3 regions of the Shewanella sp. LC6 genome follow, and region 3 is predicted to be linked to each of the others. Evidence: predicted binding sites of a transcription regulator. Region 3 holds the regulator's gene; each other region holds the start of a gene.

Region 1 (10,871 bases), 700 kb from region 3:
TAGCCACAGTGCGTTCAACAATTGCGCCGTTAGGAATACGGCCAACCGTTGGCGTGTTTTGAATCACTTTCGAACCATCCAAACCATCGGCACTAAAACCACTTACCACTAAGCTGCCTTGGGCAATCGCATATACATTGCCATCAACCCCTTTGAGGAAGGTTTGCAATAACGTCCCACCACGTAAGCTTTTTGCTTCACCGAGGCTTGAAACGGTCACATCCAATTCTTGGCCCGGTTTAATAAACGCTGGCATATCGGCATGCACAGCAACCACGGCTACGTTTTTGATTTTGGGTCTAAAATTTTCAGGCAAATTGATGCCGAAATTTTTAAGCATGGTGGTGAATGTTTGCTCTGTGTAATTGGTTTTCTCACCCGTACCAGGTAACCCCACGACTAAGCCATAACCAATTAACTGGTTATTTCGTACCCCTTGCACATTAGCAATATCTTTAATGCGTTCAGCCTGGCTTGGCATCGAAAACGCTAACATAACAACGGCCAAAATGAGTTTATATTTCATGATATGACTCCTTAGAAGGGCCACCAATCGCTCATAAAGAACTGGCTTAACCAGCCCACTTTTTGCGCTTCGGCGAAAGTACCAGTACCGCTATATTGAATACGCGCATTGGCCATACGGGTTGAATCAATGGTGTTATCTGGCTTGATATCCTGCGAGCGTACAATACCGGTCACGCGAATAAACTCATCACCATTGTTGATTGAAATCCACTTTTCACCGCGCACAACTAAGTTACCGTTATTGAGCACTTGCATAATATTGGCGGAGATACTGCCATCTAAGCTATTGCTTTGATCTGCATCGGATTCACGCTTAGTATTCATGCTGTCTTTGTAGCGTAAATCGAGGGGAATACCGCCTAAAGACACATTGCTCCCACCGGCATAAATGGGATCGAGTGTCATATCAGAACCTTTTTTGATCTGATTACCGGCACTCTTTTTCGCCTGAGTCGCTTCTTTCAACACGATAGTGATAATGTCACCGACTTTATGGGCACGAATATCCGAGTAAAGACTCGCCGCTTGGCTATCTTGGTAAATCGACCCCGTTGCAGCAATTTTAGTCGGTGGTGCTTCGGGATAAACTGGGGCATAGAAGGGATCATCCGCAATCGGCTTCTTTGGAGTTGAACTACATGCCGCCAGCAAGAGCGTACTAGCCAATAGTAGATATCTAGCCATGATCATGTGCCTCTATAGATTCTGATTCACATAAGCCAGCATCTGATCGACCGCCGAAATCACTTTGGAGTTCATCTCGTAGATCCGCTGACTTTCAATGAGGTTAACTAGCTCTTCGGTCACGTTCACGTTAGAGGTTTCTAACGCACCTTGACGAATCGCTCCCATACCATCAAGTGATGCAGTGCCTTGAATAGGCGTACCACTCGCACCAGTTTCGGTGTATAGGTTTTGTCCCATAGGATCTAAACCCGACGGGTTAATAAAGTCGGTCATACTGAGCTGCCCAACGACTTGGTTTTCCGCCGCACCTGGTGTTTTTACCGAGACTTCCCCTTCAGCAGAGACAGTAATACTGGTTGCATCCTCAGGAATAGTGATCGCAGGTTGCAACACATAACCCGAACCCGGTGTGACAATTTGCCCAGTATCATCTAAGGTAAATTGACCATTACGGGTATAAGCCGTAGTCCCATCGGGGAGCTGCACTTCGAAAAATCCTGGGCCTTCAATCATCAAATCGAGCGAGTTATCCGTGGTCAGCATATTGCCTTGGGTAAACATTTTTTGGGTGGCTACCACCTTGGTACCCGCACCAATGTTCAAACCGTTTGGCAACTTAGTGTTAGAGGCGCTGATCCCACCCGCTTGGTTAACAGTTTGATAAAGTAAGTCCTCAAATACCGCGCGGCTTTTTTTATAGCCCACAGTGCTGGCGTTAGCGACGTTGTTTGAAATCACCGCAATATCGGTTTGCTGTGCGTCTAAGCCAGTTTTACTAATCCATAACGCTGGATGCATAATTTATCTCCTAACTAATCCGCATTAATGAGGATGAAGCGCGGTCATTTTCTTCCGCGGTTTTCATCATCTTCACTTGCAATTCAAATTGTCGCTGTAGGTCGATTAAGGACACCATCTCATCCACGGGGTTGACGTTACTGCCCTCTACAGCACCACTTTCAACAAATACACTAGGATCGGCAGGCGCCGGATCACCGGATACCAAACGGAACAACCCATCCTCGCCGCGCATCATTTGTGCATTGCCAGGGTTTACTAACTTTAATCTTCCTACCTCTTCGACGACTTCTGTCGTCGCACCTTGAGGACGAACAGAGATAATCCCATCCTGTGAAATAGTGACCTTTTCAATTGGCAGCGGTAACACAATCGGTCCGGCATCACCCATCACGGGATTACCACGGTCGTTATGCAATAAACCTGTTGAGTCAAAACTGAGACTGCCAGAACGGGTATAAGCTTCACTACCATCCTGTGCTTGCACGGCAAACCAACCGTCACCTTTAATGGCAACGTCAAGATCGCGTCCAGTAGATTTAATCGGGCCCGAACGAAAATTGGCGGAGGGGGTTTCAACCATGGCAAAGACCCTTGTCGGCAATCCTTCACCAAAGGCTTGCATCGATCTGGCTTGCGCCATATCCGACTTAAATCCATCGGTATTTGCGTTGGCTAAGTTGTTGGCACGCAACGCCAACTCATTCATATTTTGCTTAGCGCCGCTCATGGAGATATAAAGGAATTTGTCCACAGACTGCTCCGTCAAAGTTTCAACCTGACAATAGCAAAGCAAGCATCATGCCAATAAAATAAGCAGCTAGTTAACTGATAAATTAGGAGATTTTAATAAACGAATGAATGCACAACAGAAAGAGGCTAAGTGTTGCCGCTTGCGGCAACACTTAGCAGAGGCAAGATTAACTTAACGAATTTGCAGAACAGTTTGTTGCAGAGTGTTATTCACTTCCAGCGTACGTGAGTTGGCTTGGAAGTTACGTTGTGCCGAAATCAAATCCACCAGCTCAGTCGTCAAGTCAATGTTAGATTGCTCTAACGCTGAAGAACTGAGACTACCAAACGTACCACTGTTAGGCTCACCAGCCAGCGCAGGACCTGACGATAAACTGGCTTTCCACGAGGTATTACCCACTTGTGTCAAACCTTGCTCGTTTGCAAAGCGAACTAAAGCAACGCGGGCTAATGGCACTGTTGAACCATTGGAATAACTGGCAGTGATCAAACCATCTTCACCAATTTCGACATTGGTTAAACGCCCTACTGTGGTACCGTCCTGTGACAATTCAGTGGCGGCAAAAGGAGCTGAATATTGGGTTGGTGCATTAAATTTAATAGTCACGGCTTGAGTGCCATCAGCACCAGGGCCTAACACACCAGCGCCGCCAACCCCTAGCGCTTCGGTGGCAACGACTGCCGGATCACTCCCAGTATACACATCGACAGAATTAAACTTCAGAACCGATCCCTTCCAGCCGCCAGCCGTTTGAGCTGTGCCAGAGGCATCGGGAGTGCCATCACCATTGGTGTCAGTCTGATATGTACCAGCAGGGCCAGAAATATCAACTTGTTTACCATCAATGGCATAGTATGCAACCCAGTTGTTTTCACCATTATATGAGCCATTATTTGGCTTGACGAAATAGGTCGTCATGATATGTGGCTCACCCAGAGAGTCATAAATCGTCATGGATGTCACACTGTTATAGGTTTTGGAGTCTAAGGGATCAAAAGCAGCAGGATCGAGTGAACCTTCTTTTGCATTTAAATTCATCTGCAAAGTCACGTTTTCAGTTTGAACAGGGCTACCTGCAGTATCAGGAATTTGTACTGGCTTAGCTGTCGTTAAACTGACAGAGGTAGAGTTACCATCTTTATCTACTGGAAAGGTCTGCAAAAAATTCCCTGCTGAGTCAACCATATAATTATTTTTGTCGACTTTGAAAGCACCTGCCCGAGTAAACTGATGATCCAAGGTACCTATCTCGGACGCAGTTACAAAAAAGCCACCGCCTTTAATCGCTAAATCTAACGAGTTATTCGTCAGTTGCAAACTACCTTGGTGGAATTGCTGCGCCACTTGGCTCGTAGCCACACCGCCACCCACAGCGGTTTTTGAGTTTGAGAAAATTGAATTAGCGTAAACATCCGCAAATTCAGCACGCGACTCTTTAAAGCCAATGGTGTTAGCATTCGCGATATTGTTCGCAGTAGTATTCAAATCTTTCTGCGCAGCAGAAATGCCACTCAATGCAATGTTAAACGACATAATTCACCTCTACATTTGCTCAATTCAATGATGGACAAGTGTGATGTCCATTTACAATCTTGATAACGATTAAACTTCACTAATCGCAAGTACATCCGACAGTTTAAAGGCCATTCCACCCTTGAGATTTAAAATGGCGCCAGTCGCTGCAGTACCTAAAGAAACACTGGTCACATGCGCATAGGTCGATACAGCTAACGCTTGTGATTTATCATTCACCAAACCCGATGCTTTAATCGAGTAATTACCTGCAGCAACGGGTTCTCCTTTATCATTCAAACCATCCCACTTGACATCAGTGTTACCACCCTTACTACCATCAACAGTAAATGTTCTAACGACTTGCCCTTTATCATCTTCGATTCGAACATTAATGACGGGAATTTTCTCTGAAGTACTGATCACACCATTTAAGCCTGGGCTTTCTGCAGAGATATAACCCGTATCTGTCGGTAACAGCACTTTTCGCCCAACTAATCCCGATGCTTGCAAAGCTTGGCTTGATGTCATCACACTGTTTAAATTAACGATTTGATCATTTAACTTAGAAATGCCATCGACTGTAGAAAAAGATGCCATTTGTGCAATCATCTGGTCGTTATCAACGGGCTTGAAGGGATCCTGCATCGATAACTGCTGGCTGAGTAATGAGAAAAAATCCTCTTGAGTGAGCTGCTGACTCTTAGCCTCTGGAACAGCAGAACTATTCGGCAAACGTAATCCATCCAAAAATGGGTTACCTGTCGAGCTAGTCGAGGTTTTCGTGGTATTGGTTGATACCGTATTCGATTGAGTGTTTGTTTGAGTCAGCTGCGATGAGGTTTGACTCAGTTGGTTAATGAGGCTCACAACGTACCTCCTAAATAACGCATATTATTTACCCATCCCAAGTGTTTGTTGCAGCATAGATTTTGCCGCCTCAGCCACTTGAACATTCATCTGATATGAGCGAGAAGCTGAAATCATGTCAGCCATTTCTTCCATGACATTGACATTTGGTTTGTAAATAAAGCCATCAGCATCCGCCATCGGATGATCCGGCGAATACTCTTTTAATAGGGGCTTATCACTCTCGACTATGCCTTTCACCGTGACACCTTGGGAAGCTTGTTGCTGACTTTGCGCCTTGGCCATTTCTGCTTCGAAAATAGGATGACGAGAACGGTAAGTTTTATCTACACTGCTGGAGACTGAATCTGCGTTAGCAATGTTACTCGCGGTAGTATTTAGCCGCAGAGACTGGGCTGACATGCCAGACCCCGCAACATCGAAGATATTAAATAAACTCATGATTAATCCCCTCTCAGCGCTTTTTTCATACCGCTAAATTTACTGTCTAAAAACCCCAGAGACATTTGATATTCGAGAGCATTTTGCATAAATGCTGATTGCTCTTGTTGAACGTCGACAGTATTGCCATCCCCAGTATCGGGTTGATTCGGCACTCGAAATTTAACGTACTGCCCGGTTAGCTGCGCTAGCCCAAAATGCTGCTCATCAGCGGTCATCTCTAAGCTATTACGCTGTTGTTGCTGGGTTTTAGCAACATTTAAGGCGGCAGAAAAATCGACGTCACGGGCTTTATAATGTGGCGTATCAGCATTTGCGATATTGCTTGAAATCACTTCAGCCCGCTCAGCACGGATCCCCAACGTGAATTGGTGAACACCCAGTGCCTTATCAAAATTAATCGCCATAAAATTGCCTCCATCGTGTCACTCACGGGAACAAAGCAATTCATGTGCCAATACTTTTATGGGAGGTAATAAAGTTTGTGAGGGATATAGCAGATAAAAAAATTACCGAACTATGCCGGTAATTATCAATTAAAATCAAATCCTTAAGTTTTCTTTTGGTAATAAATGCCAGGGTTACAACGAACCATATCAAATTCATCAGTAAGGCCAGCAATGGATTCGGATGCGCCTAAAAAGAGGATACCTTTGGGATTTAACGCGGCAGCAAATTGCCGCAAAATTTTTGCTTTTGCCTCAGGGGCAAAATAGATCAACACATTTCGGCAAAAAATAATGTCAAACTTACCCAACAAAGTGTAACTCTCGAGCAAGTTATGAGCTCGGAAATTGACGAGACGTTTAACGTTATCTTTTATGCGCATGTTGCCAGAAGGCAAAGCATCAAAAAACTGCCGCTTACGTTCTTCAGACAATCCACGTGCTAACGCTAAACTATCATACTCAGCATTTTTACAACGCTCCAACATAGAAGGCGAAAGATCCGTTGCCTGAATCGAGGCACCACCAGGCAGCGCCCCAGGTTTTTTTTGCTGGTACTCTAATATGGTCATCGCTAAAGAATATGGCTCTTGACCCGACGAGCAAGCTGCAGACCATATTTTTAAAGGTCTACCTAACTTACTGTATTCTGGTAATAGCACATTATTAAGCAATTCAAATGGATAACGGTCACGAAACCATAAGGTTTCATTAGTGGTCATGGCATCAATAACTTCAGCTCGTAAAGCTCGTTCCGTGGGTTTCATCGAATGCTTTACCACATCGGATAACGAAGGAAGGTTATATTTGCCCATCAATGGCGCGAGACGACTACGTACGAGGTATTGTTTATTTTCACCTAGCACGATGCCGCTATGTTGTTCTAAGAACAACCTAAATTGATTATATTCTGCTTCAGCGAGTGATTTATCAGGCACATTCACGTCCTAGATCCTATAGCAAGCACCAAAATAAGTGCACAACAATCATGTAATAAGGGCTAGATTATAGCGTAAAGCTCAACTAGGCACTAACCCACACTCTCACTACAAACTTAAATGCTTGTTCACTGCCGCAGCTAATTCGTCAGGGTTAAATTTTGCGATAAAGTCATTGGCACCAACCTTTTGTACCATGGCTTGGTTAAAGACACCGCTTAATGAGGTGTGCAGTACCACCTTGATATTTTTAAGCTTAGGATCATCACGGATCTCAGCCGTTAAGGTATAACCATCCATTTCGGGCATCTCAATATCGGAGATAATGAGTGGAATTTCATCGGCAACGTTATTCATTTCACTTGCAATGGCCTTGAGCTTATCAAGTGCCTCACGACCATCTTTTGCCGTGTCAATTTGTAAATTTAACGACTCTAACGACCGAATAATTTGCTTGCGTGCCACCGCAGAATCATCAATCACCATAATATGGTAATGCTGACTTCTATCGAGAGTAAGTTGCTCATTAACCTCTTCACTAATGGCCGTTTTGACAGGTGAGATTTCATCTAAAATCTTTTCAACATCCAAGATTTCAACCAATTCACCTTCAATCTCGGTAACCGCGGTTAAATAGGAATAACGCCCAGCACCTTGCGGTGGCGGCATAATGGCTTCCCAGTTCATGTTGATAATACGTTCAACAGAACTAACCAAGAACCCCTGCACACTACGGTTATATTCCGAAATGATGATAAAGCAATTTTCAGTGCTCGCTAACGGACGCCCCCCCGTTGCCGCACTCAGATCGATAACAGAAATAGTTGTACCGCGAATATGGGCAACTCCTTTGACGTAAGGATTGAGTTTAGGCAATGTCGTTAATGGCGGGCATTGCAAAACCTCTTTCACTTTAAATACGTTTATCCCAAACCGTTGACGACCATTTAACTTAAATAGCAATAGTTCTAGCCGGTTTTGACCTACGAGTTGGGTTCGTTTGTTGACTGAATCAAGAATACTCGACATAACTCTGCCTTGTTGTTCTGTTTATGTACGGCCCTAAAACTCGTTTGAGTATAGGCATATTAATTGCTTACGTCTTGTTATCGATAAACATAGTTGAAACTAAGTCAAACTTCTGACACCAAAAATCTAAGAAAGAAGCATTGAACAGTTTCACGCTTGATAAAAGTATAGGTGTATTCTGGCGTTACAAGCTAGTCTCTTCATTATGAAAGTAAATTTAGTCTATTTTTTGAGTATTTTCGCACTTTTTCTATCCACGGCAGCTAAGGCTGAACCCGTGATACCTAGCGTATCGGCGATATCCGAATTAGCTAAAGCCCTTATTAATGAAAAGATTGCTGTACCTGCAAATGCGAAAGTCGACATTAATCCACAAACGGTCGATAACCGAATGCTGCCAGCACAGTGCACATCACCAATAAGGGTCGAATTAGCTTCAGAACGCGAAATTAGCCGTAATAACACCATAAAAGTCAGTTGTGATACCCCCGATCTCGCCTACCCTTGGCAGATTTTTATGTCTGTTAGAGTAGACATTCTTTTTCCTGTTGTGGTCGCAACCGAAACCTTAGCGCCAGGTGAATTAATCAGTCCTTCACAGGTCGAGATCCGCTATGTTGACCAAAATAGTTTGCGTGGTATGCAATTTAGCGATACTAATCAGCTTACAGGCGTTAGAGTTAAACGCCGAGTCGCGAAAAATTATCCTATTTTTGCGAACAACCTTTGCTTTGTCTGTAAAAATGACACAGTGTCGATTTATGTGCGTTCAAATAACTTCGTACTAAAAACTGTGGGAGAGGCGCTGCAAGATGGTAATATCGGCGACCAAATTCGAATCAAAAATAGCAGTTCTAACAAAGAGCTAGATGCCATAATTACGGCGATTGGCGAAGTAGAAGTTAGAATGTAAAATAAGCTAAAGCTTTTCGATAAGCTGCCGATACCCCAGTTAAGAAATCCGTATACATGACGCTGGAGCCTAAAATGGCAATTGATATTAGCAAATTTAACGCCGGAGCGGCCGCACAAGTCCGTTCAAACAGCACTAAACAAAGCAGCGAAAGCGAGAAAACCTCTCAGGTAGCGGCTAAATCAACTCAACTAAAAGGTGACTCTGTTGTCATTACGGCTCAAGCTCAACAGTTACAAGGAGCTCAAACCAAAATGGCCAGTCTACCTGAAGTCGACCAAAAGAAGGTGGCCGAAATAAAACAAGCCATTGCCGAAGGTCGTTATAAAATTGATCCCGAAAAGTTGGCTGCGAATATTGCCAGCTTCGAAGCAGAATTAAATGAGCTTAATAAAGAGTAACTATGACAGAAATAGCTAAACTGGTAGATCAACAACACGCCCATTTGGCTGTTCTTAAACAAATTATTCTTAAGGAAAAAGGCGCTTTGGTTGACCAAAACGCCGATTTCCTTTTGTCGCTTGCTGAGCAAAAATCAACATGTCTACAAGCCCTTAAAGCAAATGATGACTTGCTGGCTAGTCACAGCGATAAAGCCTTACTCACGGAGCAAGTTGAGCTATCCGATAAAATGGCAGTGATTAAAGAGGCTCTCGCGGAATGCAAAGATCTCAACGCGCAAAATGCTAGTTTGATCGAGATGAATCTTGCAAGCCTAAACCGCTTTGCACAAGCCTTGCAGGCGAGCCGAAATGCCACCACGCTGACGTATAACGATAAAGGTAAAACCTCGACAATCTCAAGCTTAGGCAATGATCTAAAAGCGTAAAGCGTTATAAGAACAAACGGATTTCTAACAAAAACCGCGCATAGTAAGCGCGGTTTTTGTTTATCGATGATCCGTACCCAAACCATCTGACATGCTTGTCTTCTGGTTGATAGGAGATGACACCTTAAAAGTAAGTGACTTCTTTAATTCTCTGTGGCCGACTCTGCTGCTGATAGATTTGCCATACCTTAGAAAAATCAAGTTCTAACTCAGTAACATAATGCTCACCTGCGGGATAACTTTTAACTACTCTTGCGCCGCGGATCACCCCAGTGACTGAAGCTTTAACATTATCATCGGTTAGCATCCAATCACTGACACTGCTGTTAGCGGTGATCTTTTGACCATATACTTGTTCAGCTAGCTCACGGTAAGCCACAATTTTGGATGCTTGCATCGCCATCAACATTCTTTGAGATTGCTCTTTCGCTGGTTGAGTCGCTAACGGGGCATAACCAATGGCCGTTAGTTTAGGGAAGCTAGATGGAGGAACATCTTCCCACTGCACATACTTGTCTCTAGAGGCACAACTTGTCAGTAGAAGCGCCGCAATCACTAACAGGTAGCGTTTCATTTTCCATCTCCTAATACACGCACTTCATTCATACCGGGAGCCGACTGACGATATAAAATCCCATCGTGGGAGATCACTTGCTCAGAGGGCTGCATATAATTGCTTAATTCTTTTTGTGTCACAAAGGTCTGTGAAGCTGACACCACTCGGTTGTTACTTAAGGTAACGATTCGAGTATTAATGGCTAAGCCATTGGTCGTCGGGCTCATTGTGGATACCACAATATGGTCAACAGGCAAATTAGTAGACAATTTTTGCCAGTCACGCGTCAAAATAAAATCGCCCTCACCAGTAACACGCAGTCCATCAGCGAGATTTAACTCCACCACATTAAATTGAAAACTGTGCAACGATGCCATGAGTCCCTGCTGCAATTGCAGCGCAACCGCATTCGTACTCGTCATGTCGCCAACTAATACTGGTGTAGTTACAACAATAGGTTGATCAGGACGCAATGCATCATTTTGCTTGACTAGCTCAGTCACAATACGCTGCGCTAAATGATTAATCACCGCTGTCGGCGGCAAACCATTGCCATCAACTAGGCTAGGT
Region 2 (10,871 bases), 450 kb from region 3:
GCATGGGCGTTGGTGCGATAACCGGGGTACTCGTGGCCGCAAATATATCGATACCCTTGTGTGTGCCCGAACTTCCCCAAGGCTCATACCAAAAGGTTTGGCTATTCCAATCCTTATTCGTGGCACCTTTTACGGGGATGATAGGTTGTTCTGGCACCAAGCATCCGGCAAGGAAAAAGAGTGCGAGAATGAATGCGATATATTTCAGTTTCATTGTTATCTCTTACATAAATCTTTTAGTGAAACTCACTGAATTCACACCAGTTTGTCGGATATTGCAGGCGCTCGGTTTCACCAAGTGATAACCAATAGGGGCGCCAAAACGCATCGCACCAAAACTCAAGGTTCCCTTGCAAACTCCCAAGTGTATCAGGATCAACATCGGGAAAACTTTCCCAAGGAGCAGGCGGCGTGGCCTTAAAGGTAATAAGCTGTTGCAATAGATTGATATCATTGGTGATGAGCAGTACGCAGAACCCCGCAAAATCTGCATATTGCTGTAAAAATACTGTTGTCTGTAGGTTGGTGTGTGATGCAGTACGCCATTAAATGGCGCATCAGAACCTACAATTTGCTCGAATCCCGCCTGGCAAAGTAAAGTGTCGAGTCGCTGTTTATCTTGATCATTCAGCAAGCAATGGAGTTGATAGGCGGATAATTCAGTCTCAGTTGTTGGCGTGACTAAGGGATAAGCTTGGTGGCGAGGCACAGTGAGACTCGCAGTTGCCTCGCCACCAAAGAGTGCTTGAAGATCCGTTGCCTGCGAGCGAGTTGTCGCTTTTATGGCAAATAGCTGTTTTACCCAGTTAAAAATCCCCATAGCTTATTCCTTAATGGCCATCGCAGGGTCGATAAAGCCGCCCGTTTCTGTTATCACCTTAGGGCTTATTGCCTCCCAACGTAACCATCCTTTGGCGCGTGGTGCGTTTATATACCAGAGTCCAGCCCGTTGTTCTAAGGGAAAATATTCCCTTGATGGGGCAAATGGACCGGGGTTTTGCTGGGCAATTTCGATACTATTGTCCGTGACGGCCGCGATAATGGCGACATGGCCATAGGGATTAAACATCCATGGGGCAAAGACCAGCAAATCATCAGCCATAGGTTTGCTTTGGCTGCCATTGGTAAATTGGCGCAGTGCACGTTTTTCGTTCCAACTGCCATCAGTGAGCAGATTATCGAAGAAGTCCCGGGCGTGCCCAAAACTGTCAGGCATTTTGTGTTGATATCGTTGGTAAAAGTAGCGCTTAACAAATTCTACGCATTGATATTTTATGCCGAGGTTATAGCCGTCGAGGGAGAGGTTGCGTCCCTCATTAGTGTTAACGCCACCGTTATAGTAAATCTCGATTCCATTGAGGGAGTCGATAATGTCACCCACTTGGTGATCAGTGTTGAAGTGATAGCGTGTAAGCAACTGATAGCCGAGAAAACTTACGCTAAGCCCTAGGCCCACAATCAGCATCCATAAGCGAAAACCTTTAATCATCTTTAGTACGACATTCTCAAAAGATAAATTGATTCAGCATGATATAAGGCGGGATTGTATGCTGCTGTTGCTAAAGACGTCTAGCTGATAAGGGAGTGTGGCGGGAGCTTAATACTTTCGTACTGAGCGCTTGCACATCTTTAATTCGTCAGGCCGATAGCGTTAATGTGCTATCGGCCTGATTATATGTGCTTATTAACGCAAACTAACTTTACAGTAGCGCAGTTGCCAACAGATAACCCACGGTTGATGCGGTACTAACACCAATCAGTCCTGGGATAATAAAGCTGTGATTAATGATGAACTTACCAATTTTAGTGGTACCTGAGCGATCGAAACCGATGCAGGCCAAATCGCTTGGATAAGTGGGCAGCACAAAGTAGCCATAACTGGCGGGTAAAAAAGCAATTAATAGCTTAGGATCGACACCTAAAGCTAATCCCATCGGTGCAATCGCCGTGAGCGCGGCCGCTTGGCTATTGACCAGTTTGGAGATTAAAAACAGCACTAGGGCATAGGTCCAAGGCTGGTTTTGCACTACGTGGGAGAGGTTTTCCTTCAGTACATCCATATGGCTGATAAAGTAAGTATCGCTCATCCACGCCACGCCAAATACCGAGAATATCGCCACCATACCCGCTTTAAAAACCGGACCATTGGCAATTTCAGCCGGCTTGACTTTGCAGCTCATCAAAATAAAGGCGCCTGCAATCAACATCATCATTTGGATCACTAAGTTCATCGACAGTGGCGCGAGCTTGCCTTTCTCTTCAAACACTGGACGCAGCTCGCTAAAGGAGCCAAGTAACACCACTGCGGCGATAGCGGCAAAGAAGATCCCTGTTGCCCAATACGCTTCTTTGGGGAAGGTTTGATTCAGTAGCGTTTCGCCCTTGTCGTAGATAAAGGCTCTTTGCACAGGATCTTGAATTCGCTCTTGAAACTCTTCGTCTTTATCTAAATCTTTGCCGCGACGTAGGCTCCACAGTGCCGCCACTAACACACCGCAAAGGGAGGCTGGCACCGACACCATTAAAATGTCCAGCATGCTGTAGGCATGGCCAACACCGTACTGTGCCGCCAAAATCGATACCATAGAAACGACGGCGACTGATACAGGGGAGGCGCAAATCGCCATTTGTGAGGCGACCGAGGCCACCGCCATGGGGCGTTCTGGGCGAATGTTCTTCTTCAGGGCAATGTCAGAGATAATCGGGAACATGGTGTAAACCACATGGCCTGTACCGCACAAAAAGGTGAGCGTCCATGTAGTTAACGGTGCCAGAATGGTGATGTACTGTGGATGGCGGCGCAGTAAACGTTCGGCAAACTGCATCATCACATCTAAGCCGCCTGCGGTTTGCAACACGGCGGCACAACCGATAACCGCAAGAATGGTTAACATCACTTGCACTGGTGGCTGTCCGGGGGCGAGACCAAAGACAAACGTCAGTAAAAATAAACCTATACCACTTATCAACCCGAGCCCCATACCACCATAGCGGGTGCCCAGTAGCAAGCAGCCGAGTACGACAATAAATTCCATTAAAATCATTTTGATTTACCCCTGCGGAACCTGCCGCGCTATTTGTATTAGGACTAGCTGTATTTGGCGTTATTTTGCGAGGCGATTGACTTTGATAACTTGCGCTGGCGCAAGGTGTAAATAAAAAGTGGCATTAGATTTTTCATAAATTTGAGCTAGCGCTAGAAACGTGTCGCCAGAAGTTGCATCCTTGTTAACTCGGAAGCGCTAATGGCGCCTGTAGCCAAGTGAAACATGCCCTAGTACTTGCTCCGGTAAAAATAACCATAACAATCGCCAAGGATGTCCAAGTGAAACCTGCCACCTATAATACCGAAGCCTTCGATGAGTGGATCCGCAGCCGCTTTGTAGAACTCAACTCGCAGCTTGAACAGCTTTATTACCAGCAGATCGACCGTGCTAATGTGCAAGATATCGGTACCGAGCTTAAGCAAACTCTAGAAAGCGAAGGGCGAGGGCTGATTAAGGCTTTGCTCGATGAGGGCAATACCGACGAAGGCTTTGATAGTGCTTTTGATTTGCTAGGCAATGTTGGCCTGTATATGGCCGCCTGCCGCCGCCATGAAATTACTGAGCCAACACGGGAGACCACCTCGCCACTTCTTGAAGCGTCAGCGCTGGCGATGCATATCGGCGCCTCAATTGGAGTCACGCCGCGCTTTGCTACCGCCCATTTAACCACCCATAACCGCGCCCATAATGGTATCTACAAACGCTTTACCGATCTGCCCGATGAAAAACTGTTTGTGGATTACAACACTAAAGGCATTTTGGCCTATAAACGTGCAGCTGATGCGCTATTAAAAATCCAGCCTTTGGGGATTTCTCATCCAATTAGTCACGATTTACTGCGCGTCGCTAAGCAGGCATTGCAGGATGTGATTGATTCGAATACGCAGTTATTCAATCGTTTAGATACGGACCGTTTCTTCTACTGTGTCCGCCCATATTACAAACCCTATCGGGTTGGTTCTGTGGTGTATCGTGGCGCCAATGCGGGCGACTTTGCTGGGATTAACGTTATCGATTTAACCCTAGGTTTATGTTTTGCCAACGAAGCATCTTATTCGCAAATGCTGGTGGATAAGTTTTTATACATGATGCCGGAGGATCAGCAAATCTTGCGGGAATGCATGCGCCGCCCTAATTTGATGGATGACTTTTTGCAGGCCAAGGGCTGTGTGCATCAGGACTGGTATCAAGAAAATCTCAAGCTGTTTATCGAAGTCTGTGAATTACATGGGCAAACTGCGATTCAACATCACAATGAATTAGTGACTAAGTATATTGCTGAGCCTTCGGTCAGCATGGAACAACAACATTTAGCCAAAGTGACCGCCAGTGGTCCACCATTGCCTGTGTTACTCGCCTCCCTTGAGCGTTTAAGGGATAGACGCGCGGCCGTATTACGTGACGATATTCGCACCCGTTATTATGATTTGAAAAAACTCAAAGACAGTTTGAGGTAAGGCCATGCTGCTAAATGTAAAACAGGACTTTTGCCTCGCAGGCCCTGGATATCTGCTTAACCATTCCGTGGGGCGGCCACTCAAATCGACCGAGCAGGCGTTTAAGCAGGCGTTTTTTGCACCTTGGCAGGAGTCTGGCCGCGAGCCTTGGGGTCAATGGTTAGGTGTCATCGATAACTTTACCGCGGCGCTGGCAAGCCTTTTTAATGGTCAGCCGCAGGAATTTTGCCCGCAGGTGAATCTATCGAGCGCATTGACCAAGTTGGTGATGTCACTGGATAGATTAAATCGCGATGGCGCCGTGGTGCTGATGAGCGAGATTGATTTTCCTAGCATGGGATTCGCCCTTAAAAAGGCATTGCCCGCAAGTTGTGAACTGCGCTTTATTCCCAAGGGCTTAGATGTTACCGACCCCAATGTGTGGGACGCACATATCAGCGACGATGTTGATTTAGTCTTTGTCAGCCATGCCTATTCTAACACGGGACAACAGGCCCCCCTCGCGCAGATTATCCCCCTTGCCCGTGAGCGTGGCTGCTTGAGCCTAGTGGATGTGGCGCAATCGGCTGGGATTTTGCCGCTGGATTTAGCCAAGCTACAGCCAGATTTTATGATTGGTTCGAGTGTGAAATGGTTATGCTCCGGCCCCGGCGCTGCGTATCTGTGGGTCAATCCGGCTATTTTGCCCGAATGTCAGCCACAGGATGTGGGTTGGTTTAGCCATGAAAATCCCTTTGAGTTTGATATTCATGATTTTCGCTATCATCCAACAGCGTTGCGGTTTTGGGGCGGCACGCCTTCTATCGCCCCCTACGCTATTGCCGCCCATAGTATTCAATATTTTGCCAATATTGGCTCACAGGCAATGCGTGAGCATAACTTGCAACTGATGGCTCCAGTGGTACAGGCATTGGACAATGAGCTCGTCTCGCCGAGGGCAATCGATAAGCGTAGCGGTACGCTGATTTTGCAATTTGGCGAGCGGCAAGCGCCGATCATGGCGGCATTGGCTGAGGCGAATATCAGTGTCGATGCCCGCAGTTTAGGGATACGCGTATCGCCACATATTTATAACGATGAGGCCGATATCCTAAGGTTACTGGAGGTAATAAAAGCCCATCGTTAACGGATTGAGCATAGCTTACTCAGCCGACATGGCGTAATAGCCTCGAACAGGGAGCATGGCTCTGGGGCATCAAGGCGCCCCCTAATGCCGATGTCATTAACCCATGCCCTGAGGCTGAGGTCATTTATTGGGGCGAATATGCTCAAATGCTGTAGTTATAGTGGCAGAACATAGAACGCGGGGTTCGGAGCTTGGGATTACTGGGCGTGATAGCCAAATCGACGGGCAGCATCACGGTATCGACGATCAGCGAGCTACCCATATCGACCAGTGTCAGAGGGATAGTAAACAGTAGCAGTGGCGGGGCGGATAACGCAGAAACTATCGCACACTCCTCGCCATTATCAACAGCAGTTTGAACACTGGAGAAAGAATGCCCCCAAGTTGAATTTTCTCCCATCCTCGATGTTATTGTTGCACATCCCGTGAGAGAACAGCACACGACCAAGCAAGTCAACCAACGCATAACCACTCCATTGTTTATATGTGAAAAACCGCATTGTTTCGGTATGAGCGACTCGCTTGATTAACTTTGGGCGTTAGTCTTATGGAACCCGAACTGGTTTTGTTCGACACCGATATATTCAGTTTTAGCAAGTCGGCATTCTAACCACATGAATATATGTGTCAATTATTCAGCAGCAGTAATGAGACAACAGTAAAGAGACTCCCAACTTTAGTGTCGCAGTAGTTAACGCCTCTGCCTATAAGTTAGTTTTATATCGCGTTTAGCTCAGTCTTAAACGACATCTGTCCCTATTGTTGTTATTGCAGTGGTGTCTGCTGGTATGCTTTCTTTTGATGATAAATAAGTGGTTGGCTATGTCGCCATTTAGAGAAAAGTGTTGGTCATTGCACCAGCATGAAAGAAGCGTATACCTTCAAGAAACAAAAAGCCCCATCAGCAAAACTGTTGGGGCTTTGATACTTTATGCATGCATTTATACAGTGAGTAATTGCATGCATCTAGCCATTACAGGCTGTAGTACATTTCAAACTCTAATGGGTGAGTTGTACGGCTTACACGCTCAGCTTCTGCAGATTTCAGTGCAATGTAAGACTGGATGAAATCTTCGCTAAATACACCGCCGCGAGTTAAGAACTCGTGGTCAGCTTGCAGGTTTTCAAGGGCGTTTTCTAATGAAGTCGCTACTTGTGGGATTTCAGCCGCTTCTTCCGCTGGCAGATCGTACAAGTCTTTATCCATCGCTTCGCCTGGATGGATCTTGTTTTGGATACCGTCGATACCCGCCATCAGCAGTGCTGCGAAACCTAAGTATGGGTTTGCATGTGGATCTGGGAAGCGAGTTTCGATACGACGACCTTTAGGGCTTGGTACCACTGGAATACGGATTGAAGCAGAGCGGTTACGGGCAGAGTAGGCTAACATCACTGGCGCTTCGAAGTGTGGTACTAAACGCTTGTAAGAGTTAGTGCTTGGGTTAGTGAAAGCGTTCAGTGCGCGAGCGTGCTTGATGATACCACCGATGTAGTACAGTGCAGTTTCACTTAAACCAGCATATTTGTCGCCTGCGAACAGGTTTACGCCATCTTTCGCCAGAGATTGGTGAACGTGCATACCGCTACCGTTGTCGCCAACGATTGGCTTAGGCATGAAAGTCGCAGTCTTACCGTAGGCGTGAGCCATGTTGTGTACTACGTACTTCAGAATTTGGATTTCGTCCGCTTTCTTAGTCAGGGTGTTGAAGCGAGTTGCGATTTCGTTTTGACCCGCAGTCGCCACTTCGTGGTGGTGAGCTTCAACCACTTGACCCATTTCTTCGAGCACTAAACACATCGCGCTACGTAAGTCTTGTGATGAGTCAACTGGTGCTACTGGGAAGTAACCGCCTTTCACGAATGGACGGTGACCAGTGTTGCCACCTTCGTAGCTAGTGCCAGAGTTCCAAGCCGCTTCTTTAGCGTCGATTTTCACGAAACAACCAGACATGTCAGTACCGAAACGGACGTCGTCGAACAGGAAGAATTCTGGTTCTGGTCCAACTAATACAGTGTCAGCGATACCGGTAGAGCGTAAGTATTCTTCCGCTTTTTTCGCGATAGAACGTGGGTCGCGGTCATAACCAGTCATTGTGCCTGGCTCGAGAATGTCACAGCGGATCAGTGCAGTGGTTTCTTCGGTGAATGGATCCAGTACGAACGTAGTTGGGTCTGGCATCAGTACCATGTCTGATTCGTTAATGCCTTTCCAGCCAGCGATTGACGAGCCGTCAAACATTTTACCGTCTTCGAAGAAGTCAGCGTCTACCTGATGAGCTGGGATAGATACGTGCTGCTCTTTACCTTTGGTGTCGGTAAAACGTAAATCAACAAACTTAACTTCTAATTCTTCAAGTTGCTTTAAAACTGATTCAACTGACATTCTCAAGTCTCCGGTAGGGTAAAGGGATGTCCCTTCTATAATCTTTTAACTCAAGTTGTGCTTGAGCAAAACTTACTAGCTATAAAGCGATATCTATGCCAACAATTTAACTTGTTGATAATTAATGAATATGTGTTTTATCGCACTATCTTTAACTCTGTGTTGCACCTTATTGGTGCGTTTTGATGTGGTATTTTGGTGCATTCATCCATTTTGGTGCGCGCCATTCGCCCCCATTTTAGTGCAGTGACGATGAGCATCGGCTTGCTTGGTTAATTCATATCCATATTCAAGCTGAGCAGCATACTCGCTGTTAGCCTGTTACTATCCATTAGGCTCAGCAAAACAGAATGAATTTAGCATATAAATAAGTCTAGATAACCGCGTAAGCTCACTGTTTTCAGTGCTCGCCATAATGTCACAAAACAGTGAGATGCTAAGCTGTTTTTCTGATAATGATTTTGGCTTGTTTTCATTGCTTATCATTAAAAATCAATTGATTAGTCTTGTTGTTCTTAGGTGGGAATAGAGTTTATTGAAACTGCGTCTAAAGCCATTTATTTAGGCTATAGGGAAAATACTTAGGTAGCGGTTTGGCATACTGATGTGTTTGGACGAAAAAACGGGGCTGCCGAATTGGGGTTATTCGCTATACTTATGGCGGCCTTGAGCGCATAGTCTGCAATGACATTCCAGTGAAAAATAGTAATTTCAGCTGGTTAGTCGTATTGAGTTCGAGATAACGTGGCAATTGTCTGCGCGTTAACGGTGCATTTGGGTTATTTGCCTTATCGCCATAACGGATTCGTTAGCATAGGCCCCAAAAAATAGTTTTATAAGTGTTCAAAAATAATCCTGTGCGATATGGCCGCTCTGGAGTAGAATGTCACGCTTTTTTATGGCGACTCAACGTAGATTGCTGTAACGAATATTGTAATATCCCTAATTTTGTTTGATGGTAAGAGGTTTATCTGTGCTAGAGAATTTACGTAACATCGCCATTATTGCGCACGTTGACCATGGCAAAACGACCCTGGTTGACAAGCTGCTGTCGCAATCAGGAACCCTTGAGACCCGGGGAGAAGCTACTGAGCGGGTGATGGACTCCAACGATCTTGAAAAGGAGCGTGGAATCACGATTCTGGCAAAGAACACTGCCATCAAGTGGAACGACTACCGCATCAACATCGTAGACACCCCAGGCCACGCCGACTTCGGTGGTGAGGTTGAGCGCGTTCTGTCTATGGTTGACTCAGTATTACTGCTGGTTGACGCCGTTGACGGTCCAATGCCACAGACTCGCTTCGTAACCAAGAAAGCGTTCGCCCAAGGCTTAAAGCCAATCGTTGTTATCAACAAAATTGACCGTCCTGGTGCTCGCCCTGATTGGGTTATCGACCAAGTATTCGACCTGTTCGACAACTTAGGTGCGACCGACGAGCAATTAGATTTCCCAATCGTTTATGCTTCTGCATTAAACGGTTTTGCAACTTTAGATCCGGATGTCGTCAGTGAAGATATGACGCCACTGTTCCAGACGATCATTGAAAAAGTATCTCCACCTGCAGCAGATGCTGAAGGTCCGTTCCAGATGCAAATTTCTCAGCTTGATTACAACTCTTACGTAGGTGTAATCGGTGTTGGTCGCATCAAGCGTGGTAGCATCAAAGCTAACCAACAAGTGAGCGTAATTGGTGCTGACGGTAAAGTACGCAACGGTAAAATGGGCCAAGTATTAGGTTACATGGGCTTAGAGCGTACCGAAGTTGACGTTGCAAACGCGGGCGACATCGTTGCGATTACTGGTTTAGGCGAGCTGAAGATTTCTGACACTGTGTGTGCCGCTGGTAATGTTGAAGCACTACCACCACTATCAGTTGACGAACCAACGCTGACCATGACGTTCCAAGTCAACACTTCACCTTTCGCAGGTAAAGAAGGTAAATACGTGACATCACGTAACATTCTTGAGCGTCTGCAACAGGAATTAGTGCACAACGTGGCACTGCGTGTTGAAGAAACCGATAGCCCAGACCGTTTCGCGGTATCTGGCCGTGGTGAATTACACTTATCTATCCTGATCGAAAACATGCGTCGTGAAGGTTACGAATTAGCGGTTTCTCGCCCAGAAGTTATCTTAAAAACCATCGATGGCGAACTGTGTGAACCATACGAAACCCTGACCGTTGACGTTGAAGAAGAGCATCAAGGTACAGTCATCGAGAAGCTGGGTATCCGTAAGGCTGAGATGAAAGACATGCAGCTTGACGGTAAAGGCCGCGTGCGCGTTGACTTTATCATCCCAAGCCGTGGCTTAATTGGTTTCCAAACTGAGTTCTTAACTGCAACTTCTGGTACTGGTCTGATTTACCACTCATTCGATCACTACGGTCCGCACAAAGGTGGCGATATCGGTCAACGTGCTAACGGCGTATTGATCTCTAACGCTACGGGTAAGGCGCTGACATTCGCACTGTTCGGTCTGCAGGACCGCGGTCGTCTGTTTATTGGCCACGCAGCCGAAGTTTACGAAGGTCAAGTTGTGGGTATTCACTCACGTTCTAACGACCTGACAGTTAACTGTTTGAAAGGTAAGCAGCTGACTAACATGCGTGCTTCTGGTACTGACGAAGCTCAAGTACTGACTACGCCAATCACCTTAACTCTTGAGCAAGCGCTTGAGTTTATTGATGATGACGAATTAGTTGAAGTAACACCTAAGAGCATCCGTGTTCGTAAGAAACACTTAACTGAAAACGACCGTAAGCGCGCTAGCCGCGGTTAATGGTGGTTGTGGTGGGCACGTAAAGTGACTGCCATACAGTGAATAAAGCCCTGCTAAGGCAACTTAGCGGGGC
Region 3 (10,871 bases):
GCTGGGCATCATTTGCGCGGCGCCCCGTAGACCAACGGCCTCAAGTTTCATCAGCACGATAGTCCGAATAATCTCTTCGGGCAGGCCTGAATGTTCACGTAGCGCAAAGGCAACGTTATCGAATACGTTAATATCGGTGAATAATGCGCCACTTTGAAACAACATACTCATGCGCTTGCGCAGTTCGAATAATTCGCTACGGCTCGCCGCATGCACATCCTGTCCATCGAACAACACTTGGCCGCTATCGGGCGTTAATTGGCCGCCGATAAGCTTGAGCAAGGTGGTCTTACCTATACCACTCGGTCCCATAATGGCGGTGACTTTGCCCCTAGGGATAGACAGGCTAATATCTTCATATATGACACGCTGGCCACGGCGAAAGCCCAAATGACGGATCTCAACCAACGGCGTTTGTTCTTGAGTCATGCTTGATTCCGATATTTGAAAAGAGGTGGCCTACGCTTCCTGCCCAGACCAATCGAAGAGCCGCAAATTGTACGTAATTGCGCTTTAACCTACAACAGAATCGACACTATCGTCCTGCGATACTTTCAATTTGCCTCATTTCCAGCGAGAATGCGCCCTAAGTTTTCGCTCTGTGAAGCTAAAGTGTTACTTAATGTTTTCAGCAGTGTTGATAAATTAGCAAAATGGTTTTGTAAACGGTCAAGACATAAGCTAATTGATACAAAGATAATGTGAGTACAACTTAACTTAAAAACGCTATTGAGTTCTGCAATTAAGCATCAAACTGGCCATCATAGTTACCTTACTCACTGCGGGTGGCAAAAGGGAAATACCAAAGACGATGATATTGCTCAAGGCATTCAATGGCTAAACGATATATTCTGCCCTAATGCCTAGGCGCAGAGCTTAAACAATAGCATGCGACTCAAAGTAACAAGCCGTTAATTTTATCATCTTTATCGCGTACCAAATTGTGCTATTCCAATCCCAGACGGGGCGACAAAGACAATGCAAGAAGAGAGATAGACATGGTAGACCAATCACAATTGCGCCAGTGGGGCTGTAAAGTCATCGATATTGAAAAATCGGCCCTCGACAATCTTTATCAATATGTCGATTCCGTTGAATTCGCCCAAGCCTGCGAGTTAATCCTCAACTGCACCGGCAAAGTCATCGTGATGGGGATGGGGAAATCTGGCCATATTGGTAATAAAATCTCTGCTACCCTCGCCAGCACTGGCACCCCAGCCTTCTTTGTGCATCCTGGCGAAGCCAGCCATGGCGACTTAGGCGTACTCTCTGATAATGATATTATCCTCGCCATTTCGAACTCGGGTGAATCGAGCGAAATCCTCGCACTGATGCCTGTTATCCAACGTAAAGCCATTCCCGTGATTGCTATGACTGGCAAACCGGAGTCCACGATGGCACGTTTGGCCAAAATTCATTTATGTATTGAAGTGCCTGAAGAAGCCTGTCCGCTCGGGCTTGCGCCAACCTCGAGCACCACCGCAACCTTAGTGATGGGTGATGCGATGGCCATTGCGCTGCTGCAAGCCAAAGGCTTTACTCGGGAAGACTTTGCCATGTCTCACCCAGGCGGTGCCCTAGGGCGTAAGCTACTGTTAAAAGTCAGTAATGTCATGCATAGCGGCGATGACTTGCCACTCGTCAAACACGATATCTGTATTACCGATGCCCTGTATGAAATCTCCAAGAAGGGCCTAGGCATGACGGCGGTGATCGATGAACAAAACAAACTCGTGGGTATTTTTACCGACGGCGACCTACGCCGCGTTATCGATGCCCAAGTCAACCTACGCACCACGCCTATCGCCGATGTGATGACGCGAAACTGTGTCACAATTACTGAAAACGTCTTGGCAGCACAGGCGCTGCAAGTGATGGACTCAAAAAATATCAACGGCCTGATAGTGATAGATAAAGACAATCATCCTGTCGGTGCGCTCAATATGCTCGATATGGTTAAAGCGGGAGTCATTTAATGCCACAGCAAGGATTTTACGGCCCGATCAGCGATGATGTGTGGCAAAGAGCGCAAAAAATTAAACTGCTGATCTGCGATGTGGATGGGGTATTTTCTGACGGCCGCATTTATTTAAGCAACTCGGGTGAGGAGCTCAAAGCCTTCCATACCCGCGATGGTTATGGAGTGCGCTCTTTATTGACCAGTGGCTTTAATCTGGCCGTGATAACAGGCCGCCAGTCTAAAATTGTTGAAAACCGCATGACGGCCCTCGGTGTAACCCATATTTATCAAGGTGTGGATAATAAATTTGTCCCCTATGAAGAACTGCTGTCGCTCTACAATGTCACACCAGAAGAAGTTGCCTATATCGGTGATGATATTGTCGACCTGCCAGTGATGAATGTCGTCGGTCTTGCCGTCTGTGTCGCCGATGGACATCCCTATGTGCGCCAACACGCCCATTTTGTGACCCAGTTAAATGGTGGTCATGGTGCGCTCAGAGAGCTGACAGATCTGTTACTTCTGAGTCAAAACAAATTTACCTCAGCCCATGGGATGAGCATATGAGTCGTGTGACCCTCGCCATTATTGCTTTTTTTGGTACTGCACTAGTGCTGTATTGGCAGGTCCAACAAAAACGCGGTGGCGATACCGATAGCAGCCTGAACGATACAAACAGACCCGACTACATTATCGAAGATCTGCGCAGCATCGAGTTTAACGAGCAAGGACAAGTCAATAGTCGCGTCACGGCAAAGCACATGGAACACTATGAGCTTAAAAACCAAACCGACTTTATTCAGCCTGTCTATCTTGTGTATCCCGACCAAGGTAAAGCAAAATGGCAGATCAGAGCCGATCAAGGTCGACTCAACAAAGATACTGGCAAGGTTGTATTAGAAAATAATGTTATTATCGATGCCATCAGCCCTGGTGAACCGATACAAACCTTGTCCACCAGTTTTTTAGAACTCGATCTCAACACAATGATAATGACCTCTGACCGCATCATTTACGTCACAGGGAAAGATTTTAATATTCAAGGGCAAGGCCTTTATGCCGACCTTAACGCGCAGGAAGTGCAATTGACCAGTCAGGTAGTAGGAACCTATGAAGCAAAATAACATATTACTTGCCAGCCTAATGCTAATGATAAGCATGAATGCCTTCGCCAAGATCGGTGACTTACAGCAAGAAGTGAAAATTAAAGCCGTCAGTCAAACTGCGGACATTAAAAACAATCAGATCATTTTCTTCGGTCCCGTTGAAGTTGTTCAAGGCTCAATTAAAATCCATGCGGATCAACTCCGTGCATTTTCTGTCGAAGGCGAAAATAGTAAAGTCTTACTGGCTACAGGAAATCCAGCAACCTACAGCCAAATCCTTGATGATGGCCGCCCTGCATCTGCTAGCGCCAAAGAGATTCGCTATGAAATGGCCACTCGGACGTTGACCCTAACTGGTACAGCGACCCTAGACCAAGCGGGTAGTCAAGTTACAGGCAATTTAATTCGTTACGATATTATTCAGCAAAAACTGATCGCCGAAAGTAGCGGCAATGGTGATGATCGCGTAATTACCATTATTCAACCTGATAATTATCAGGAAGAACTCAAAAATACACCAACAGATAAACCTGTGAAAAAACAGGATTCTAAATGACCCAAATCACCTTAAAAGCACAGAATCTCGCCAAGAGTTATAAAAGCCGCCAGGTTGTCAAAGATGTCAGCCTGACAGTAAAAACGGGTCAAGTCGTCGGTCTACTCGGCCCTAACGGTGCGGGTAAAACCACCACCTTTTACATGGTCGTGGGCTTAGTTAAAAGCGATAAAGGCCATATCTTTATCGACGATGATGATTTAACCGCCGATCCTATGCATCTGCGTGCCCGCAAAGGTATTGGTTACCTACCACAGGAAGCGAGTATCTTTCGTAAATTAACCGTACACGACAACATCATGGCGGTACTGCAAACCCGTAAAGAGCTCAATAGTGACCAGCGCGAAGAAGCACTAGAGCAACTGCTAGAAGAGTTCCATATCACCCATATTCGTGACAGCCAAGGCATGTCCTTATCGGGCGGTGAACGTCGCCGCGTCGAAATTGCCCGCGCCTTAGCGGCCAACCCCAAGTTTATTCTGCTTGATGAGCCCTTTGCGGGCGTTGATCCGATCTCCGTTATCGATATCAAGAAAATTATCGAGCAGCTTAAGAGCCGAGGCCTTGGTGTACTGATCACTGACCACAATGTGCGCGAGACCTTAGACGTCTGTGAACATGCTTACATTGTGAGTCACGGTAATCTTATTGCCGAGGGCACACCCGCAGAGATCTTAGACAATCAGCAAGTTAGGGCTGTGTACTTAGGTGAACAATTCAGGCTATAGTTACTAAAACAAAGCTAATAAGCCTTGAATTTGAGAGCGCTAGGCTCCATCCATATGATATCAAGCGACCTAAACTCACAATAATAACCTAGGGATCAGCGGTAACATGAAAGCGTCACTCCAGCTCAAACTGGGTCAACAGTTAACCATGACGCCACAACTTCAGCAGGCCATTCGCCTGCTGCAACTGTCGTCATTGGAACTGCAACAAGAAATCCAGCAAGCCTTAGACTCTAATCCTCTTCTCGAGCTGGAAGAGGAGCAATTTGACGCGCCTAGCGAACGTAAGCAAGATATCGCCGATACCGACTTTAGCGAAACGACAGCCCAACCACAGGAACAAGATAATTCCACCGTGGACATTGCCGAGTCGCTGACCAAAGAATCTCTGCCCGAAGAGTTACCCATGGATACCACTTGGGATGAAGTCTTTACCGCATCGCCAAACTCAGGTTCTGGCGCTAGCCGTGAAGATGACATGCCCTTCCAAGGGGAAACTAGCGAGGGGTTGTACGAACATTTAGAATGGCAAAAAAACCTCACGCCCTTCTCTGAAACCGATTTAGCCATTGCCACCGCGATTATTGATGCCATCGACGATCAAGGTTATCTCACTCAAAGCACTGAAGATATCCTCGAAGCCATGGGCAATCCCGAGATTGAACTCGACGAAGTTGAAGCCGTGCTCAAGCGTATTCAACACTTCGACCCCGTTGGTGTCGCGGCAAGGGATTTAAGCGAATGTCTGCTTATTCAACTCTCCCACTTCTCGCCGGATACTCCACACCTCGAAAACGCCCGCATGTTGATCAAAGATCATTTAGATCTGATCGCCGCTCGCGACTTTAGGCTGTTAATGCGTAAGACCAAACTGAAAGAGGACGAGTTAAGGGACAGTATTGCGCTGATCCAAACCTTAAATCCTCGCCCCGGTTTACTCATCACCCCTGTCGATGAAGAATATGTGATCCCCGATGTATCGGTGTCGAAGAAAAACGGCCGTTGGGTGGTCGAATTAAACCCTGACTGCATGCCAAAAATCAACGTAAATCAGCAATATGCAGCAATGGCCCGAAGTTCAAAAAATCAAGCTGATAGCCAATTTATTCGTGGCCATCTGCAAGAGGCTAAATGGTTTATCAAAAGCCTTGAAAGCCGCAACGAAACACTGCTCAAGGTGGCAAACTGCATAGTGCAATACCAACAGGGTTTCTTCGAATATGGCGAAGAAGCCATGAAACCTATGGTCCTTAACGATATCGCCGAAGCGGTAGAAATGCATGAGTCCACCATTTCACGGGTGACGACTCAAAAATACATGCATACCCCAAAAGGACTTTTTGAACTAAAATATTTCTTCTCAAGCCACGTCGGGACGGATGATGGCGGTGAGTGCTCATCCACAGCAATCAGAGCTTTCATTAAGAAACTGGTTGCAGCGGAAAACCAGAAAAAACCATTAAGCGACAGCAAGATGGCTCAACTTCTGGCAGAACAGGGAATTAACGTTGCGCGCAGAACCATTGCGAAGTACCGAGAAGCGATGCTTATTCCCCCTTCCAATCAGCGTAAAAGTTTATAGCCTATTGTGAGTATCGGAGGACGTTTCTATGCAAATAAACCTAAGTGGACACCATATCGAGATTACTGAATCGTTACGGGCATATGTTGAGGAAAAGTTTTCAAAACTTGAACGTCATTTCGAACAGATCAATAATGTGCACGTTGTGCTCAATGTTGAGAAAATGCAACAGATTGCCGAAGCGAGAATCAACCTCACCGGTGGTGAAGTCTTCGCGACTTCAGAGCATGCAGATATGTATGCTGCCATAGACGTCCTGATTGATAAACTTGATCGTCAGGTTATTAAACACAAAGAGAAGTTAACAAAACACTAGCAATGGAACTTCGTACCATACTGCGGCCGGAGTGCACAACCTGCGCCACTCCGGGCAGTAAGAAAAAGGTACTGGAACTCATCAGCGACTTAGCCGCTGCCCAGTACCCCACCCTCTCATCTCAAGAGATCTTCGAAAGCCTCGTGGCGCGCGAAAAGATGGGTAGCACAGGTATAGGTAACGGTATCGCCATTCCACATGGTCGATTAACCGATATAACACAACCCATAGCGATATTGATAAAATGTGAGGAGCCGATAGCCTTTGATGCTATCGATAAACAACCCGTCGATATTTTATTTGCACTACTCGTGCCTGCCGACCAATGTCAGCAGCACCTAAGTACCTTGTCATGCATGGCTGAAAAGCTCAGTGACAAGCAAATATTAAAACAATTGCGCAAGACGCATGATGAAACGGAACTCTATCAGGTAATCATTGGATGAAACTGGTCATAGTGTCAGGGCGTTCAGGCTCAGGCAAATCGGTCGCACTTAGAGTGCTTGAAGATCTCGGCTACTATTGTGTCGATAATTTGCCTTTGCCTTTGATTGGCAGTTTGCTTGAACAGCTCAAAGGCAGTAACGATCTCGTTGCTATCAGTGTTGACGTGCGCAATTTACCAGAGCAAGACAAAGTGCTGGTTAAACAGCTTGCCAGCCTGCCTACGGGCACTGAACTCACCAGCTTCTTCTTAAACTCCAGCGATAAAGTGCTGCTAAAACGCTATAGCGAAACGCGGCGCTTACATCCCTTATCTAAGAGCCGAGTGTCACTGCAAGAAGCCATCAAACTTGAAGGCAAATTGCTGGAGCCGCTGTCACAGCAGATGGATCACTATATAGATACCTCGAATCTGAATATCTATGAACTCAGCGACCAAGTGCGGCAAATACTCCTTGGCAGTGTCGATAAGGAACTGGTGATCAACTTCGAGTCTTTCGGTTTTAAGCATGGTATGCCGACCGAAGCTGACTTTATGTTTGATGTGCGCTTTTTGCCAAATCCCCATTGGGAACCGGAGCTTAGACCTCTCACCGGTTTAGATGAACCCGTAGCGGAGTTTTTAAATCGCCAGCCACTGGTGAATAAGTTCATCTGGCAAATCGAGAATTTGCTCGAAACCTGGTTGCCGCATTTAGAGCGCAATAATCGTAGCTATCTGACGATTGCGATTGGTTGCACAGGTGGCCAACACCGCTCAGTCTATGTAGCCGAGCAACTAGCTAAACGTTTTAGTAATGGCAAACATAAAGTCAATGCGCGCCATCGAGAGTTGAGCCATGCCAAAACTTGAGCGCCAAGTCACCATCTGCAATAAACTCGGCTTACATGCCCGTGCCGCCACAAAGCTCGTGGTATTGGCCTCTGAGTTTGATGCCAGCATTACGCTGATCCAAGGTGAAAAACAGGCCTCTGCCGCCAGTGTATTGGGTCTACTCATGCTCGAGACGGGCATGGGTAAAACCATCACCCTCATCGCCGAAGGCCCGGATGCCGAGCCTGCACTTAATGCCATTTGTGCCCTTATCGACGCTAAGTTTGACGAAGCCTGCTGATGGTATCATCTCGATGATCCCTGCCGGTATTCAGTATCCTGTTTGGTTTTGATTTCAGCACCTTATACCAGTAAAACACATTTGTGACTCGACGCCCTCCCGTGCGCTAAATTACAATGTACTGCTGCGCTTTGGCTTAAGTCCTCAATAGCTAAACGCCAACCCATCCACCGCCGCCATGGAGGAAACATGCCTGTAGAAGCCTCAGACAGTTTACAAGCCGAACACCGCCTCGACCAACTGAGTCAAGCCCTCAACAGTGGTATGTTTGTGCATGTCAGGCAAATGCTACAAAATATGGCGCCGTCAGATATCGCATTGATTTTAGAATCGTCACCTCCCAAAGCTCGGCAAGTGTTATGGCAACTCGTCGATCAAGATCAGCTCGGGGATATTCTCGATGAACTCAGCGAAGAGTTAAAAGACCCGCTGATCAGCACCATGAGTCCAGAGCGAGTCGCCAAGGCTACCGCCAGCATGGATACGGACGATCTGGCTTATATTCTGCGAAGCCTGCCAGATACTGTGTATAAACAAGTATTACAGTCGATGAGTCTGCAAAACCGCCAGCGAGTCGAGCAAGCGCTCTCTTATCCCGATGAGACCGCAGGCAGCTTAATGAACACCGACACAGTAACCTTAAGACCCGATGTCAATATCGATGTGGTACTGCGTTATTTGCGCCAACGGGGCAACCTGCCCGACACTACCGATACTTTATACGTGGTGGATAAACACGATCGCGTGCTTGGTGGGGTCAAACTTGCGGATCTGCTCACCTGCGATCCCAATACTCATATCAGCAGCATTATCGATACCGATATCGAGAGCATTCCCGTGGGCATGTCCGACAGTGAAGTGGCACAACTGTTCGAGCGCCATGACTGGGTGTCAGCGCCCGTGGTCGATAGTGAGGGCAAGTTGCTCGGCCGGATCACCATCGATGACGTGGTGGATGTTATCCGTGAAGACGCCGAGCACTCTATGATGGGGATGGCGGGGATGGACGATGATGAAGACACCTTCGCCCCAGTACTCAAAAGTACCTTCCGCCGTTCGCTCTGGCTCACTATCAACCTATTTGCGGCTCTGCTGGCGGCCTCTGTCAGCAATATGTTTGAGGGCACTATTGAACAGTTTGCCACGATTGCGATTTTAATGACGATTGTACCGAGCATGGGCGGCGTCGCAGGTAATCAAACCTTGGCCCTAGTAATCCGCGGGATAGCCCTAGGCCATATTGGCCAAAGTAATGCCCGCTGGCTGATAGGCAAAGAGCTCGCGATTGGCTTTTTGAATGGCTTAATGTGGTCGATGTTAGTGTTTATCGCGGTATTAGTTTGGAAAGATGATATGGCGCTTGCCAGCCTGATTGGCGGTGCAATGCTCATCAATATGACAGTCGCAGGACTAGCAGGCGCCAGTATTCCGCTGATCTTAAAGCGCTTAAAAGTAGATCCGGCGTTGGCGGGCGGTATGGTGCTCACCACAGTCACCGATGTGATAGGTCTGTTTGCCTTTCTCGGATTAGCGACGTTGTATTTAATGCACTAGCACTAGCACTGGCCTAAGCCTTGCTAAAGCGAGCAACAAAAATGGCGCATTTAGCGCCATTTTTAATGAGTCCATTAGACATTATTTTTTAGGCGGCTGAAAACCATAACTGCTCAAAATAGCCTGTCCCTCTGGGGATAAAATAAACTCGGCCAGAGGTGCGGCTGCACTATTGGCATCCTTTAACACCAATAGGCCATAGTCGGCACCAACGGCTAACTCTGGCGGTAAATCGACAATCTTAAGGCTAGGCACTTCTTTTTGTGCCAGCACCGCATTGATGCAATAGGTTAAGAACACATCCGCCTGCTTATTTTCCATCACCCAAGCATAGGGATTACGATCCTTGGGCGGTTTAGCACTCTCAGGCCCACCCGTTAGCTGCATGGCTTTGGTTTCTAATGTAGTTTTTGCATTAGCTTTTAAGGCCTCGGCTTTCGCAAAGACTGCCCAAGCGTAGTCGCCAGCGGGATCGGCTTTTGGCGTCGAAGTCCCGAGTTTAGTTTGCGGCGCGAGCAGGGTATCTAATAAGTTCGCGCTAGTGAGTGGCACTTCCGCTTGAGCAATGGCGCAGAGCTGGTTACGGGCAAACATTTGCACCTGTAGACTCACTCCCGCATCGACTAAGGCCTGTGGGTGTTTCATATTCGCCGAGGCAAAAATATCAACTCGCTCCCCCTCTTGGATCCGCTTAAGCAATAAACCCGAAGGCGCATACTGCGCTGCCACATTAGCTTGGGATTTCGCTTGGTAAGCCGCAATAATATCGTTCATCGCCGCCTTTAAACTGCCCGCGGCTCTTAGTTCAATAGGGGCTGTCGCCTCAGTGTTTATTGGCGCACCTTGTACCATCCCTGCCATCACTGTAGTCCCTAAACTGAATGCCAGTACTAAGCCCTGTTTTGCCATAATTGCTCTCCTTTGGCTCTGCGAAATAGTTATCCTAATTTAACTAACTACATACAAAACGGGAAAATACCGGCAGGATCAAGTCGAATACTCGCCTGATAAGCCCCAATAGAGATGATTGCGGACAAGATCACTGAAGATAGATAACGGAAGGACAATTTGTCCCTTACGATAAAATAAAAAGTCGCCCGCAGGCGACTTTAACCTTGATGAATGATTATTGACCCGTTGGGGTCAACACTATCTCCACACGACGGTTTTGCGCGCGTCCCTCGGCACTCGCATTGGATGCGATTGGGCTCGATTCACCCATTCCCTTAGACTTTACGCGAGCAGCAGCCACGCCTTTACTCATCAAGTAGTTCCCTACTTCGCTGGCTCGTACCTGTGATAAACGTAAATTGTATGAATCTGAGCCACTGCTGTCGGTATAACCCAACACGTTAAGTTGGGTCTTACTATACTCCTTCGCCACTAGCGCAACAGAGTTCAGTACCCGCTTAGCACCCTCACTCAGCTCGGTTTGATCCACACCAAAAGTCACTTCATTTGGCATATTAAGAATAATATTGTCACCACTGCGAGTTACGCTAACTCCCGT

The links. Region 3 encodes sigma-54, which starts transcription at its own class of promoters, with help from an activator protein. Its sites were predicted from a motif close to GTTGGCACGNNNNTNGNNT; they were not measured.
Region 1: a site for sigma-54 is predicted at 6,031-6,049, ahead of flgB (flagellar basal body rod protein FlgB). Genes of this name have one in related genera too.
Region 2: a site for sigma-54 is predicted at 8,098-8,116, ahead of glnA (glutamate--ammonia ligase). Genes of this name have one in related genera too.

Annotation. Positions count from the first base shown of each region.
Region 1 is NZ_CP043902.1:1,533,955-1,544,825, reverse strand. Features, by position in the region: gene FJD32_RS06960 (flagellar basal body P-ring protein FlgI) at 1-526, opposite strand, end outside; gene flgH (flagellar basal body L-ring protein FlgH) at 538-1,212, opposite strand; gene flgG (flagellar basal-body rod protein FlgG) at 1,225-2,013, opposite strand; gene flgF (flagellar basal-body rod protein FlgF) at 2,024-2,767, opposite strand; gene flgE (flagellar hook protein FlgE) at 2,939-4,300, opposite strand; gene flgD (flagellar hook assembly protein FlgD) at 4,370-5,149, opposite strand; gene flgC (flagellar basal body rod protein FlgC) at 5,174-5,590, opposite strand; gene flgB (flagellar basal body rod protein FlgB) at 5,593-5,997, opposite strand; gene FJD32_RS06920 (protein-glutamate O-methyltransferase CheR) at 6,141-6,980, opposite strand; gene FJD32_RS06915 (chemotaxis protein CheV) at 7,083-8,003, opposite strand; gene flgA (flagellar basal body P-ring formation chaperone FlgA) at 8,209-8,916, shown strand; gene flgM (flagellar biosynthesis anti-sigma factor FlgM) at 8,991-9,317, shown strand; gene FJD32_RS06900 (flagellar protein FlgN) at 9,320-9,745, shown strand; gene FJD32_RS06895 (LPP20 family lipoprotein) at 9,870-10,319, opposite strand; gene FJD32_RS06890 (FlgO family outer membrane protein) at 10,316-10,871, opposite strand, start outside.
Region 2 is NZ_CP043902.1:380,341-391,211, forward strand. Features, by position in the region: gene FJD32_RS01770 (M23 family metallopeptidase) at 1-214, opposite strand, end outside; gene FJD32_RS01775 (hypothetical protein) at 224-820, opposite strand; gene FJD32_RS01780 (CHAP domain-containing protein) at 824-1,489, opposite strand; gene FJD32_RS01785 (anaerobic C4-dicarboxylate transporter) at 1,701-3,044, opposite strand; gene FJD32_RS01790 (monodechloroaminopyrrolnitrin synthase PrnB family protein) at 3,326-4,504, shown strand; gene FJD32_RS01795 (aminotransferase class V-fold PLP-dependent enzyme) at 4,509-5,630, shown strand; gene FJD32_RS01800 (YceK/YidQ family lipoprotein) at 5,773-6,030, opposite strand; gene glnA (glutamate--ammonia ligase) at 6,604-8,013, opposite strand; gene typA (translational GTPase TypA) at 8,987-10,798, shown strand.
Region 3 is NZ_CP043902.1:831,660-842,530, reverse strand. Features, by position in the region: gene mlaF (phospholipid ABC transporter ATP-binding protein MlaF) at 1-429, opposite strand, end outside; gene FJD32_RS03795 (KpsF/GutQ family sugar-phosphate isomerase) at 999-1,976, shown strand; gene kdsC (3-deoxy-manno-octulosonate-8-phosphatase KdsC) at 1,976-2,527, shown strand; gene lptC (LPS export ABC transporter periplasmic protein LptC) at 2,524-3,084, shown strand; gene lptA (lipopolysaccharide transport periplasmic protein LptA) at 3,071-3,622, shown strand; gene lptB (LPS export ABC transporter ATP-binding protein) at 3,619-4,350, shown strand; gene FJD32_RS03770 (RNA polymerase factor sigma-54) at 4,457-5,932, shown strand; gene hpf (ribosome hibernation promoting factor) at 5,961-6,248, shown strand; gene ptsN (PTS IIA-like nitrogen regulatory protein PtsN) at 6,251-6,694, shown strand; gene rapZ (RNase adapter RapZ) at 6,691-7,545, shown strand; gene FJD32_RS03750 (HPr family phosphocarrier protein) at 7,532-7,807, shown strand; gene mgtE (magnesium transporter) at 7,997-9,361, shown strand; gene FJD32_RS03740 (molybdate ABC transporter substrate-binding protein) at 9,443-10,270, opposite strand; gene FJD32_RS03735 (OmpA family protein) at 10,488-10,871, opposite strand, start outside.